Flocculibacter collagenilyticus: one gene and its partner. The protein of the gene in region 2 interacts with the protein of the main gene of each other region in a pairwise test. Links are inferred from orthologs where the notes say so. Each region holds a gene or a part of one and is shown on either strand. Other genes may lie near its edges.

Evidence for each region.
Region 1: the proteins of def (region 2) and HUU81_RS05935 interact in binary tests that used the Escherichia coli proteins (3 or more experiments, as listed by UniProt). The link is inferred for Flocculibacter collagenilyticus from one-to-one orthologs.

What each region holds. Positions count from the first base shown.
Region 1 is NZ_CP059888.1:1,350,670-1,358,877, reverse strand. What follows is about bases 2,065-4,884. They hold HUU81_RS05935 (aspartate-semialdehyde dehydrogenase), read right to left. Parts: upstream 4,075-4,884; coding sequence 3,055-4,074; downstream 2,065-3,054. Other genes in these bases: HUU81_RS05930 (4-phosphoerythronate dehydrogenase), read right to left, coding at 4,087-4,884; HUU81_RS05940 (FimV/HubP family polar landmark protein), read right to left, coding at 2,065-2,801. Outside these bases: more of HUU81_RS05940, read right to left, coding at 1-2,064; more of HUU81_RS05930, read right to left, coding at 4,885-5,301; guaD (guanine deaminase), read left to right, coding at 5,583-6,983; fabB (beta-ketoacyl-ACP synthase I), read right to left, coding at 7,036-8,208.
Region 2 is NZ_CP059888.1:28,576-36,127, reverse strand. What follows is about bases 1,255-4,134. They hold def (peptide deformylase), read left to right. Parts: upstream 1,255-2,375; coding sequence 2,376-2,894; downstream 2,895-4,134. Other genes in these bases: rsmB (16S rRNA (cytosine(967)-C(5))-methyltransferase RsmB), read left to right, coding at 3,858-4,134; fmt (methionyl-tRNA formyltransferase), read left to right, coding at 2,914-3,861; HUU81_RS00130 (LysM peptidoglycan-binding domain-containing protein), read right to left, coding at 1,255-2,231. Also shown: DNA-processing protein DprA, read right to left, coding at 1-1,012; more of HUU81_RS00130, read right to left, coding at 1,107-1,254; more of rsmB, read left to right, coding at 4,135-5,162; Trk system potassium transporter TrkA, read left to right, coding at 5,159-6,535; HUU81_RS00105 (hypothetical protein), read left to right, coding at 6,571-7,311; HUU81_RS00100 (TrkH family potassium uptake protein), read right to left, coding at 7,333-7,552. UniProt on the Escherichia coli protein: Removes the formyl group from the N-terminal Met of newly synthesized proteins. Requires at least a dipeptide for an efficient rate of reaction. N-terminal L-methionine is a prerequisite for activity but the enzyme has broad specificity at other positions.

The DNA.
Region 1 (8,208 bases), 1.3 Mb from region 2 along the record:
GACTCTTCTTGGGTAGGATCTTCTAGCGTTAAGTCTTGTGATTCAGCGTCTTCAGGCTCCACATCACCTTCTGAAGTCTCATCTAAAAGCTCGCTTAATTCTTCTGTTGTCTCTTTCTCTAAATCTTCAACAGGAAGTTCGTCAGGCGTTTCAGCATCAGTCACTGACTCACTTGTTTGTGCCTCTTGCGCTTCAGCTTCTTCAGACTCTGCTCCACCTTCGGCTTCCTCACCTAAGTCCAGATCTTGCAGCTCATCCTTACCAATTGTTTCATCAGCGCTCACTTGACTTGTATTTTCAAGCTCTGGCTCTTCCGTCACGTCTTCATCAAGTAAGTCTTTTTCATGAGCGACTTGCTCTTTTACTTCATTACTTGCAGGTTCTTCAGTACTATCGGTTAGCTCTGACTGCGATGCTTGAGTTTGTTCATCTTGCTCAGAAATGATATCTACATCTGTTACCTGTTCATTTTCTAAGCTCGCTATATTTTCCGATTCCTGTAACTCATTGCTTTCTTCAACTTTGGCTTCTTCATCGTCATGAGTATCAGTTTGTGCTTCACTATTTTCAGCTTCATCTATCTCTATATCATCTTCTGAAGTTGATTGAGCATCCAACTCATCAGCATCAATCAAATCTTCAAAATCTAGATTTTCATTTTCAACACCATCAGTTTCATCGAAGATTGCCTCTTCATCTAACTCTTCAACCTCTTCATCATTTTCTGATAGAACCTGGTCAATATCAGTATCTAGAATATCAGCCGCTTCACTCTCAATATCGGACAATTCTTGGATTTCATCTTCTTGCACATCTTCTTCTAGTTGATTGTTATCAGCCGTTTCTTCAAGCAAAGCGTCAATATCATCTAATTCATCACTTTCATCGAGTTCACCTTCTTTCGAGCTTTCTTCCAAGTCAGCTGTATCATCAGAAGTGTCGATATCATGATCTGCCAATTCGTCCATAATTGCATCAACATCATCGATTGCCATTTCTTCATCGCTGGTAGCGATATTAGATGCCTCAACTTCAAGTTGATTATCTGCATCTGGCTCCGAACCTTCAGGTAAGTCTAGCTCGACTTCTTCTAAGCCATCTTCCGTTTCTTCACTAGCTGCTACATCAGCTAATAAATCATCTACATCAAAATCATCGTCTGCTTCAACCGACTCATCTGCGGCTTGGTCAGCTGGCTGCTCGTCGGATTGTGTTTCATCTAATAGCTGATCAATATCTACTTCTTCCGTAGCATCTTCATCATCCGCTGCAACATCACCGTCTACTATATCGCTGTCTTCTCCAGACGCTTCCGCGACTATGTCATCAACGTCTATATTCTCTGAATCCATATCAAGCTCAGCGGCAAAAGCTTCATCATCCAAGTCTAAATCTGTTTCATCAATTTCTTGATTAAGAAGTTCATCTAAATCATCATTTGATAAATTCTCATCTTCATCTGCTTCATCTAGTTTGGATAACTCTTCATCTACTGATAACAGATCGTCTAACTCGCTTTGATCAAGCATGCCATCATGCTCTGGCACTAATTCTTCACTGTCCTCAGTTTCTTCAGCTTCAATATCAGGCACTTCTTCTTCAACTTCTACTTCATCATGTAAAAGTTCATCGTCAGCTGAAGCGTCTTCTTCATAAAGAATATCATCTGGTTCTTCTAACTCGTCACCGTCAATTTGGATAGCATCGTCATCTGGTAAGTCTGTGCCATCGTCAAGAAGATCGTCACCAAACTCTTCTAATGCATCATCCTCTTCTTCTAAATTTAGCCCTTCATCATCATCCAGTGACAATTCATCTGGCTCATCTAAACTTAGCTCTTCATCTAAGGACAGTTCATCCTCAGGTTCGTACATATCGGCACTTTGTTTTGCTTGAGGTTCAAGAACGATCTCTTCCTCTTCTTCTTTTTTATTTCTTAACTTCATAATAATAAAGCCAAGAATTGCAAGAGCCGGGATCGTCCCCACTAAGACCCAAAAAACCGTGCTTTCGGCAATACTTTTCCCTGTATCGGCAAAGTTAAACCCTTTATCTGCTTCTGCTTTGGTTATTTCTAAATCTTCTTTTGTTTGTGCAAGGATTTGCGACTGCATTTCTAACAGTTGAGCCGTTGCTTGCTCATCTTTACTTAATGCATCTTTTAGGAGGGTAATTTCTTCGTTAATGATATTTAGTTTTTCTTTTAGCTGCGCATTTTCTTCTAATACATCTTTTACCGTTGAATACGAACTGCTAAATTCACTTTTAAGAGATTCGAGTTGCTCTGTTTGCTCAGATTGTAACTTTTCTAATTTGTCTGAAAGCTCAGTTTTAGCTTGCTCAATATCAACTTGCTTTGCATTGCTTAGCTTTCTTTCAGCCTCTGAAACACTGCCTGATATATCTTCTCCGCGCAGCTTTCTAGCCCATAAATCGTCGTCTGACTGTGAACGCATTAAGGCGTCGGTAGGATCAATATTTTTAATTTCTTGAATGGTAGGGATGGAAAGGTAACTACCGTCAGACATGTGGTTTAAGTTTTTATCAAGAAAGGCGCCGGGATTTTTCTGATATAAAGCAACCATTACTTGGTAAAGGCTTACACTTGCTTCTGGCCTAACTTTTTGCGCGATATGCCACAAGGTATCTGACGACTTAATTGGCCCGTAAATACGGCCTTGCTCACCGTAGTCAACACCTTTAGGCCCTTTGAGCCGTGTTCCTTCTAACGCATTAGTGTCAAAAGTATTAGCAAAAAGAGTAATTGTAACTATGCTCAACAACAGCAAAAAACGGCGCATCAGCTATCCTAAGAATCCCATGTTATAGTTATTATTTGAAAAAAAGCATTGTCTTGCAAGCCGTATTCCAATTTTAGACTTTATTTACCATTATGGTATGAATTGGTTTGCATTATTTTACGCAATCTCACTATGAGATATTAATTGTATCGGCAGGTAGCCGTGTCACTTGAGCAACACGGCTTAGATATATACATGAATTGTATGAAGTTATAAAAATCGACTTTTAAAAATCATTTAACCATGCCAATTGCTATAACATGTGCTCGTCAATTAACAGCTCAGCAATTTGAATAGCATTCGTTGCTGCGCCCTTTCTCACATTGTCTGATACAACCCATAAATTTATGCCATTTGGATGAGTAATATCGTGGCGTAAACGACCAACATACACATCATCATTTCCACTAGCATCTGTTACCTGCGTCGGAAAATCTTGCTCGTCTTCAATCAATGTTATACCTGGCGCACTATGTAGCGCTGATTTAATACTATCTAAATCAATAGGCATGTTAGTTTCTAAATGAATGGCTTCTCCATGACCATAGAACACAGGCACTCTAACGGCGGTGGCGTTTACTAAAATAGTATCATCAGCCAGTATTTTTTGTGTTTCCCACACCATTTTCATTTCTTCTTTGGTGTAGCCATTGTCTTGGAATGCATCAATTTGAGGAATACAGTTAAAGGCAATTTGTTTACTAAAGGCACTTGTCTCTAGTGGACGTGCGTTCATTAAGCTAGCCGTTTGTTTTGCCAACTCATCCATCGCTTTTTTGCCCGCACCAGATACTGATTGATACGTAGAAACATTAATGCGGTTAATCCCCGCTAGGTCATGAATCGGTTTTAACGCCACCATCATTTGAATGGTAGAGCAGTTTGGATTAGCAATAATGTTACGATTTCTAAAGTCTGCCAATGCTTGTGGATTTACTTCAGGCACAACAAGTGGGATATCTGGCTCATATCGGTAATGTGACGTGTTATCTATAACAATACATCCCGCTTCAGCGGCAATCGGGGCAAACTTAGCTGAGACATCTCCGCCTGCCGAAAAAAAGCCAAAATGTGCATTGGTCCATTCAAATGTTTCTGCGTCGATGACTTCTATTTCTTCACCATTAAAAAATACGGTTTCACCTGCAGAACGACTACTTGCCAGAGGGTATAATTTGTTAATAGGAAACTTTCGCTCCGCTAATAACTCGATTATCGTTTGCCCTACCAAGCCAGTGGCTCCCAATACCGCCACATCAAATAGTCGTGACATTCATTTCTCCTATTAATTTTGTGAAAAACCCAATTGCATTAATTGGTTTATAAGTAATTTATTGTTAGGTTCAACAGCAATATTTGTAGCACTAAACTCTCTGCGAACAGGATAGTTTTTGCGTAACCAATCAAACCCTTCGCCATTAATATAAAATCGGAACAAATTATCGTCTCGTCTAACATCGTACACACTATGCACTAAACGAGTTAACTGCGACTGATCGAGTATTTTTTCTAAGCCGGTTTGGCTTAACACTGTTGTTCCTGAACCATTAAGCGTTATAGTATTAAAAAAGTCAGAAGGAAGAAATTCTTTTAACGCTTTTTTAATTTTCACGTTCAGTGTATTACATACAGCTTGGTACAGATATTCTGTGCCGCGAGTTTTTCCTTCTAAGCTATACCCAGCAATATGTGCGGTGGCAATATCAGTATGTGGAATTAATGCCTCTAAAATATTAGGCTCATTTTCCCATACATCTAGCACTAGCCCCCCAAGCATTCCTTTTTTTCTGGCATTCAATAGCGCTTTATTATCAATCACTTCACCACGAGAAGCATTAATTATCATCGCGTCACGTTTAAGTTGTAAAAGCCTATCAGAGTCTAATAAGTGATATGTTGGATGGTCACCGCTTTTTGTTAATGGTACATGGAAAGTCACAACATCCGATTCAGCTAACAACTTTTCGTAGCTAACATAGTTAACATTGCTAATATCACCAATGGTATCGTTTGTTTGATTAGTACTTGGCTTTTTAGTGTCAGTTCGCTGCTTAAATGGATCACACACCAGCGTTCGAATACCCAACGCGTCAAGCTTGGTCTTTAATCGACTACCAATATTTCCTAACCCAACAATACCCACTGTAAGATTATACAGATTACGTTGGTATTTATTGCACAACACCAACAAACTACTGATTACATAATCCGCAACCCCCATCGCGTTACAGCCAGGTGCGTTGGTAAAAGTAATATTTCTAGACTGTAAGTAAGGTTGGTCAATATGATCTACACCAATTGTCGCAGTGCCAACAAACTTAATCTTTTTGTTTAAGCTAAGTAAGGCTTCATCAACTTTGGTGATGGATCTTACTAACAATATATCTGCATCCTTAACTTGCTCTGCGGTAACTGTGCGCCCATTAAACGCAGTTAATTGCCCAAGTTCAGAAAAAAACGCTTCCACATAAGGCATGTTTTCATCATAAAAAATGTTCATTTCTGACAATATCTTATCCGTGCAAATTAATTTGTTGGAATTGTAACTGATTTTAGATTCAAATTGGAAAGCCAGCACGTCTAAACCATTTTTATATTCTCGTTTGAATACATACCGCTACATGATTGTTCAGTAAGGTATGTTCATGCTGCAAGTCACAGCCCACTTATCTAGTACAATATATAGTGTTTATTTTTCCTGTTAACATTGATATTTAGCCAAAGTGCGACTAATTTTTGCGAGACCACTACGCTCTTTTCCTACCTTGATGGACAAAAATTATGAGACACTTTTTATTAGTAGTCGCGCTTTTTACATTCCTTACTTCAACATCTGTACTTGCCAAGACGGTCGCATTTAAAGCCAGTATTCTTCACTTTAAGTCTAACCCTGCTTTAGCATCAACGCTTGAGGATAGTTACGAGTACTTCCAAGATGGCATACTCATTATTAAAGATGGAAAGGTACATAAAGTGGGGAGCGCAAGCGAACTATCTACTGCATTAAAAAATATAGATGTTGTTGACTATAGCGGTAAGTTAATTATCCCAGGCTTCATCGATACACATATTCACTACCCACAAACTGAAATGATAGCGGCTTTTGGTGAACAGCTTTTAGATTGGCTTAAAAAGTATACGTTTCCAACTGAAAAGCAATTTGCAGATAAAGCATACGCCAAGAAAATATCAAATGTTTTCCTACACCAGATGTTGAGCAATGGCACAACATCTGCGCTTATTTTTGGTACTGTACACCCTCAATCTGTAAATGTACTTTTTGAACAAGCTTATGACAAAAACATGCGGATTATTGCAGGTAAAGTGATGATGGATCGCAATGCCCCTGAATACCTGCAAGACACCGCCCTCAGTAGTTATAACGATTCTAAACGCTTAATTAAAGATTGGCATAACAAAGGACGGCTTCACTACGCTATTACGCCTAGGTTTGCTCCAACGTCCACTCCAGAACAGCTTGAGCAGGCAGGTAAATTAAAGAAAGAATTTCCTGATACATGGGTTCATACACATCTATCAGAAAATAAAGGTGAGATTGCATGGGTAAAAGAATTATTCCCCGATAGAAAAAGCTATACCGATGTATATGACTTTTATAATTTAACCAGCTCTCGCTCTATTTTTGCACATAGTATTCACCTAGATGATGAAGAAATTCAAACTCTTGCTAAAACTAAATCGTCTATCGCGTTTTGCCCTACTTCTAACCTTTTTCTGGGCAGTGGCTTATTCAAACTTAAAACGGCTAGAGAGGCCGGCATTCGCGTCGGATTGGGCACTGATGTAGGCGCAGGCACCAGCTTTTCAATGCTAGAAACATTAAATGAGGCTTATAAAATCATTCAGCTGCAAAACCAAAAGTTTTCAGCATTTGAAGGCTTCTACTTGGCAACATTAGGTGGGGCTGAATCACTTAGCTTAGATGACAGCATTGGTAATTTTTTAAATAACAAAGAAGCTGACTTTATTGTGATGGATTGGGCAGGTACGCCTTTTCAGGAGTATAGAATGTCGAAAGCTAGTTCACTACACGAAAAACTATTTGTATTAATGATGCTTGGCGACAACCGTAATATTCATGCAACTTATGTTATGGGTGAAGAAGTATTTAACCGGAATATGAAGCACCCTGTCATGGATTTAATTAATAATCAAAACTAACAAGGCGTGAAATACCGTTCGCTTTACGCGAACGGTAACAACCTAATTGCGATTACGCTTTATATTTTTGCAGTACTAAAGTTGCGTTAGTGCCACCAAAACCAAAACTATTCGACATCACTGTATTTAGCTCTGTATCACGCTTTTCAGTCACGATATCCATGCCTTGCGCTGCTTCATCTAGCTCTTCAACATTAATGGAAGGGGCGATAAAATTATTTTCCATCATCAATAATGAATAAATGGCTTCATGTACGCCCGCTGCACCCAATGCATGCCCAGTCATTGCTTTAGTTGCACTAATGGCTGGTATATTCGAGCCAAACACTTCTTTAATACCTTGCAGCTCTTTTACATCGCCAACAGGCGTTGATGTACCGTGCGTATTTAAATAATCAATTGGTGCGTCAACATTGCTCATTGCCATTTGCATGCAACGCATCGCGCCTTCTCCGCTAGGTGCAACCATATCAAAGCCATCTGATGTTGCGCCGTAGCCTACAATTTCTGCATATATTTTAGCGCCACGTGCCAGTGCATGTTCTAGCTCTTCCACTACAACCATACCGCCGCCACCAGAAATAACAAAGCCATCGCGGTTAGCATCATAGGTTCTAGAGGCTTTTGCTGGCGTTTCGTTATACTTACTTGAAAGTGCGCCCATTGCATCGAACATCATGGCTAAAGTCCAATCTACTTCTTCACCACCACCAGCAAAAATAATATCTTGTTTACCTAATTGTATTTGCTCAACCGCGTGTCCAATACAATGTGCACTTGTGGCACAAGCAGAGCTAATTGAGTAATTAACCCCTTTAATTTTAAACGGTGTCGCCAAACAAGCAGACAGCGTACTCGACATGGTTTTTGGTACCGCATAAGGCCCCACACGCTTCACGCCTTTTTCTCTTAAAATATCGGCTGAAATAACGGTATTTGCCGACGACGCTCCACCAGAGCCAGCAACGATACCCGTTCTAGGGTTAGACACTAATTCTTCCGTTAAACCACTGTCATCAATTGCTTGTTGCATTGAAATGTAACCGTACGCCGATGCGTCCCCCATAAAGCGCATTGCTTTGCGGTCAACATGCTCTTTAGGCTCTATATCTATATCGCCCCACACTTGGCTGCGCAATTTCATATCCACAAATTGTTCAGATTTTGTAATACCAGAGCGGCCTTCTTTTAATGCAGCAAGCACTTCATCTTTATTGTTACCAAT
Region 2 (7,552 bases):
CTGTCGGTGTTACGTCATAATCGATCTGCGCTAATAATTTTGCATCATCAGCATTGACCTGGTTGCTTGATTTAGTGTCTTTCTGCTCATTCACATCAATGTCTAAGGCTAAACTTGCCTGCAAAGGCTGAGGCGCAGTTAAGGGAAGCTCTTCTAATATATCGTCTACACAGGCCACTAACTTGGCACCTTGCTTAATTAAATGATGACAACCTTGTGCTAAAGGATTCGTTATTGCGCCAGGTACGGCAAAGACTTCTCGGTTCTGTTCAAGTGCCAACCTTGCAGTAATCAGCGAACCACTCTTAACGGCAGCTTCAACAACCAGAGTACCCAAACTTAACCCTGCAATGATGCGATTGCGCCGCGGAAAGTTTTCTGGCTTTGCTGGTGTATTCGGCACAAACTCTGATATTAGTGCGCCCTGCTCCATAATTTGTTGCGCTAATCTCTGATGACGTTTCGGGTAAATATTATTTAGCCCAGTTCCCAATACTGCTACTGTTTGGCCAGCTCCCGCTAACGCCCCTTTATGTGCAGCGCCATCAATTCCCATTGCCAAACCGCTGGTCACTACCCAATGCCGATGCGTAAGTTCTTTTGCTAATTGATGCGCATTATTTAAGCCTGACGGTGTAGCACTTCTTGCGCCCACGATTGCAACTTGCGGCTGATGCAAAACGTTTGGATTACCAGCAACGTACAAAATAAGTGGCGGATCACTCATTTCCTTCAATAACGCAGGATAGGCGTCATCAAATAGGGTAATGGCATAATGCTGACTCTGCTCTAGCCAACTAAAAACAGTATTGAGATAGGCCTCATTTGGCCGATGTAAACGAGCAACTTGGCTTTCACTAAGTCCAAGCTGCAATAACGCGTCATTCGGCATAGCAAACAGTGTGTCTAACGAAAATCTAGACAACAGTTTGAGTAGCCCTTTCGTGCCAAGCTTAGGAAGTTGTTGAAGGATGAGAAGTTGACGTAATACGTCTAAATGTTGATTTGCCACAGACATTCCTTGTTGTCGCAGGTGTGATATAAAACAGCGCAGTAATTACTGCGCTGTTCGTGTTTATTTTAATTTACGCCGATTTTAGTATAAATTATGGGGTAATTACTTTATCGCCCACACGCACAGGTCTGTACGTATCCATTACCATGGCATAAGCAATTTTCTCGTACACTTTAAAAACCATCAATTCACCTACTTTTTCTCTAGGCATAATAACGATGTCTTCTTTAGTGTCTTCTAATACCATTTTTAACGGTTTTTTCGTTTCAGCGAGTAATTTGTCAAACTTAGATGAATCTTCAGCGTATTTAGGCCCATTCAAGGTTTTGATCACTTGCGGTGATTGACGCACAATATCCAGCATATGCCCAGCCTTCATATCTTGCGCTTCACCTAGGTTAAGAACTACCACATCCATTTTGCTAAATTCACGTAACTTTGAAGTGGATGCAATAATACGCCCTTCTACATTACTTTCTGGGCTGCGCATTGAGAAAAATGCAGGTAAGGTTTGCCCATCAGATGCAGGTAATAATTTATCGCCCGGTTTAATTTCTTTACGCACACTGGTTACGGTTGCCGAGGCAGGAATATTCTTATCGATATTGCCCGAACGAAACGCACGCAGTGTGCCAACAAAAATCGCTTCGCGGCCTAGTTCAACATCAGACTGATAATCGAAGTACGGCTCACCTTCACGATATATTGCATATTGACGGCCTACTTCTAAATCACCATTCACATACACAGTACGGTCCATCACAATATTCTTATGACTTTCATCGGCACCTAAAATGTAAGGCAACTCTGATACGACCACTTCATCAATAGACTGTTCAAAGCTTAAAAATGGACGGATCATATTTAGCGGCAAAGTAGGTACGGCTAAATCTTTTTTATGAACCTTGCGTTGTACAGGCGATAGCTTTTTCATGTTTCGATTGATCACAAGCATCGGCACGCCGTCTGCGTCATAAATCAATGAAATGGTATCACCGGGATAAATTAAATGTGGATTTTCAATTTGTGGGTTTAGGCGCCATAACTCGGGCCACTTCCACGCATCTTCTAGGTAGATTTCAGAGATGTCCCACAACGTGTCGCCTTTTTTAACAACATAGTTCGCTGGCGCGTCTTCTCTAATAGTTAGTACATCTGCCACAGCTTGGCTAGAAATTAGTAATGCGGCTAAAAATGCACTAAATCGTTTAACCATGCTAGCTTTCTTGAGCCTCTTGTTCATTATTTTTTCGTTCTTTTTCTGTTTAATTGGCTTTTAATCTATTATTAGCGACTGTAAATGGCTAAAATTGAAACATAACATATCTGTTAAATTAAAGCATGTAAATTAAAGGTCAAAATGGCAATACTAGAAGTTTTAAGATTCCCAGATGAAAGATTGCGCACCGTGGCGCAGCCTGTAACTGAAGTGAATGATGAAATCCGTCAAATAGTGAAAGATATGTTCGACACTATGATGGATGAAAATGGCATCGGCTTAGCAGCTACGCAAGTTGATATTCATCAGCGCATTGTAGTGATTGATGTGTCTGAAGACAGAGACGATCGACTAGTACTCATTAATCCAGAAATAACTCATAAAGAAGGCACAACCTGTAGTGAAGAAGGCTGTTTATCAGTGCCTCATTCTTACGCTAAAGTTGATCGCGCCGAACGGGTATCTGTTACAGCGCTGAATGAGCAAGGTGAAACCTTCTCGTTTGACGCAGACGGTCTTCTGGCTATCTGTATTCAACATGAATTAGATCATTTAGTTGGCAAACTTTTTATCGATTACTTATCTCCGCTTAAGCGCGAGCGTATTAAAAAGAAATTAGAAAAAGAAGCGCGCCTTCAAGCCAAAGCGAATCGTAGTTAATCAGTCATAAAGGTTTATTTTGTCTAATCCATTAAAGATTATTTTTGCTGGCACCCCTGATTTTGCAGCAAAGCACCTTCAAGCACTTATTGATTCAGAACATCAAATCTGTGCAGTTTATACTATGCCCGACCGCCCCGCTGGACGGGGTAAAAAACTTCAAGCCAGCCCGGTTAAGCAACTTGCACAAGAGCATGACTTGCCCGTGGTTCAACCAAGCAGTTTAAAGTCTGAAGAAGCGCAACACGCACTGGCTGCGTTTAACGCTGATCTGATGGTTGTTGTTGCGTATGGGTTAATTTTGCCACAAGTGGTATTAGACACACCCAAATATGGCTGCATTAATGTACACGGTTCTATACTTCCTCGCTGGCGTGGTGCAGCTCCAATCCAGCGCGCCATTTGGGCGGGTGATGCTGAAACAGGTGTCACCATTATGCAAATGGATGCAGGGTTAGATACCGGTGATATTTTACATATTGCCCGCACACCTATTGAAGCCACCGACACCAGTGCAAGCATGTATAACAAGTTAGCAGAAATTGGCCCGAGGGCTTTGCTCACCTCACTGACCTTAATTGCTGAACAACAAATTACCGCGACACCTCAAGATGACAAGCTCGCTAATTACGCTGAAAAATTGTCAAAAGAAGAAGCGTTATTAGATTGGAATAAATCCGCAGCTGAATTAGAACGTGAAATCAGAGCGTTCAATCCGTGGCCGATGTCTTACACTAAGCTTGATGAACATAACATTAAAGTGTGGCAAGCACAGGTTATTGATGAGGCACATAATGCAGCACCAGGCACTATTCTTTCTGCCACAAAACAAGGCATTAATATCGCCACTCAACAGGATGTACTGTCAATTACTTCATTACAACCCCCTGGTAAAAAAGCCATGTCTGCACAAGACTTTATCAATGCGCGCGCCGAATGGGTAACACCGGGCAAGGTGTTAAAATGAATGTAAGAGCACTTGCTGCTAATTGTTTATTTCAGGTTGTCGATAAAGGCCAATCGTTAAATGATGCGCTCCCTCAGGCACAACAACAATTAGCTTCTAGTAAAGATAAAGCGTTGCTTCAACATATTTGCTATGGCGTATTACGCTGGTTACCAAAATTGGATTATGTAACCAATGAATTAGTCAGCAAGCCATTAAAAGGCAAACAACGCCTATTTCAATTCTTATTGTATGTGGGTATTTATCAACTGGCGGAAATGCGTATTCCTGCACATGCCGCCGTGGCTGAAACCGTTAAAGCAACAAAACAACTTAAAGCGCCGGGGTTAAAAGGCATGATCAACGGCGTATTACGTAATTTTCAGCGCCGTGAACAAGCCTTATGGCAAGCAGAACAAGCGAGCCCTGTGCTCCAATACGCACACCCAAACTGGTTTATTAAACGCGTTCAAGCCGCTTATCCTGAACAATGGCAACAAATCTTAAGCAATAATCAGCAACAAGCACCGTTGTGGCTAAGAGTAAACGAACAAGTACAACCGCGTAATAGTTATAGTGATCAGTTAAATGAGCTGAATATTAAACACACTGTATCTGAAACAGCATCACAAGCCATCTTACTAGATACCCCTATTGATGTGGCTAAACTGCCTGACTTTGAGCTAGGCAGTTGCTCGGTACAAGACGCAGCGGCACAACATGCGGCATTATTATTAGATGCTCAACCGCATCACAATGTACTTGATGCCTGTGCGGCCCCTGGTGGTAAAACCTGTCATATTTTAGAGCTCACCCATGATATAAAAATGACAGCAATTGATAGTGACGAATCACGCCTCAGTCGGGTGCTTGAAAATCTACAGCGATTAAAACTCACGGCAAACACCATCTGTGGTGACGCGAGCCAACCGCAACAATGGTTTAATGGTGAATTGTATGACCGCATTTTGTTAGATGCACCTTGCTCTGCAACGGGTGTGATTAGACGTCATCCAGATATCAAATGGCTTCGTAGAAACAATGACATTGCGGAATTAGCGGCACTACAACAAAAAATATTGCTCGCACTATGGCCAACATTAAAACCAGGAGGCATTTTACTGTATGCCACCTGTAGTGTATTACCAGAAGAAAACCAGCAACAAATCGAGCAATTTTTAGCAAGCCAAACCGATGCCGAGTTATTACCTATTGCTTATCAACACGATCAACGAATTGGCTGGCAAATTTTACCTGGCGACAATAATATGGATGGCTTTTATTACGCCAAACTACACAAAAAAATTAACGAAACTAAATGAAGATAATCATTCTCGGTGCTGGGCAAGTAGGTGGCACACTAGCGGAAAATTTGGTCGGTGAGCAAAACGATATCACGATTGTTGATATTAACGCTGCACGACTAAACGAACTGCAAGACAAACTCGACCTTAAAACCATTAACGGTCACAGCGCGCATCCCAATGTTTTGCGCCAAGCAGGTGCCGAAGATGCCGATATGATTATCGCCGTAACCAGCAGTGATGAAGTTAATATGGTAGCTTGCCAAGTGGCCTATAGCTTATTTAACACACCCTCGAAAATTGCACGTATTCGTTCAGAGGCATACCTAGAGTACCGTCATCAACTGTTTCATAATCACGAAATGCCGGTGGATCACTACATCGCGCCTGAGCAGCTAGTAACGCATTACATTAGACGCTTAATCGATTACCCCGGCGCATTGCAGGTACTCGAATTTGGTAACGGCAAGGTGTCATTAGTGGCTGTAAAAGCCTATTACGGTGGCTTATTAGTGGGCTATGCCTTATCAGCATTGAAAGATCATATCCCTAACGTTGATACGCGTGTTGCCGCAATTTATCGCCAAGGCCGCCCCATTAAGCCTCTTGGCACCACTGTAATAGAAGCGGACGATGAAGTGTTCTTCGTGGCTGCCACCAAGCACATTCGCGCGGTAATGAGCGAACTGCAAAAGTTAGAACAAAGCTACAAGAACATTATGATCGTCGGCGGCGGCAACATAGGCTGCGGATTAGCAAAGTCATTAGAGCAACAGCATAAAGTCAAATTAATAGAGCGCGACCAAAATCGAGCAGAATCACTCTCTGAAACGTTAAACAATACCTTAGTTTTTTGTGGAGATGCGTCGGATCAGGAACTATTATCAGAAGAGCATATTGAACACGTTGATGTTTTTATTGCAGTAACCAATGATGATGAGGCAAACATCATGTCTGCGATGTTAGCTAAACGCTTAGGCGCACAAAAAACGATGGTGCTGATTCAGCGCACTGCTTACGTTGACCTTATCCAAGGCGGCGAGATTGATATTGCTATTTCGCCGCAGCAAACCACTATTTCCGCACTGTTAACCCACATTCGACGCTCGGGCATTGTTAACGTGTATTCATTACGTAAAGGTGCTGCAGAAGCCGTAGAAGCAGTTGCACATGGTGATGAAAACACCTCAAAAGTCGTCGGGCGCACGATTGGAGAAATCAAATTACCTCCTGGTGCAACAATTGGCGCAATTGTACGTGACAATGAAGTGTTAATCGCGCACGATAAGACCGTCATTGAAGAAGATGATCACGTCATTTTATTTTTGATTGATAAAAAATACATTTACGAAATTGAAAAACTCTTTGCTGTTAGTGCAATATTTATCTAGTAGTCGACATTTAACGTATTATTTGCAACGGAATTATGAATAAACATAACAGTAATATTAAACAAGCCATACACACCTTACAGCAAAACACTGAACGATTTACTGACCGTTATGTTGTTACTTGGGTAGGCGTAATTTTACTGTTATTTATTATTGGTGCTGGCTTTGCCTATTTCAGCGGCAACCAACAACAACAAAATAAAGTGGCAACACTTGAACAAGCACTGAAACAAACTGAAGACTTAAAACAGCTTGCCACCTTACTTCCAGAACTAAATAAAACCCAACAACAAATCGCGCTTAGCAACGAACAACGCCAAGAATTGACCATGTTACGTGAACAAGTCTCTACCCTTCGTAACCGCGTAGCCGCCTTGACCACAGAGCGCCAACAAGAAGTGGCTAGTAAGAATAATGAAATAAATAATTATTTAGGTGAGGTTGAGGCGCTAAGAACTGAAAACGAAAAATTGCGTCGACAACTATCTGATTTAGAAACGCTTGCTGCCCATCAAGAAAACCATATTAACCAGTTTGAACTCGGCGAAAACGATTCCATTACCATGATAGAAGGCATTAATAGCCGTTTTGGGATCCGAGAAATCGGCACCAATTTAGTAAAAACATACAGCGGGAATGCGCTTTATTTTATGCGTACTGCACAAACCATCACGCTTACGGTTAAGCCGTATTATCGTTGCCAAGTAACACTAAATAAAATTGATGCCGTAAAAGGCACCGCACAATTTGACTATAGCTGCCGCATTAGCCGTTAGCACAGTCGTCCCATTTGCAGACTAAGAACGCCAAAATGCAGGTGTAAATAACACCAATAGGGTAAACACTTCCAGTCGGCCAAATACCATCGCCAGTACTAAAATCCATTTACTGGAATCTGCAATATCACCATAGTGTGCAGCCACTCCTGCCAAGCCCGGCCCCAAGTTATTTAAACACGCAGCCGTTGCAGAAAACGCCGTCATGTTATCCATGCCAGTGGCTAATAGAGCCAACATG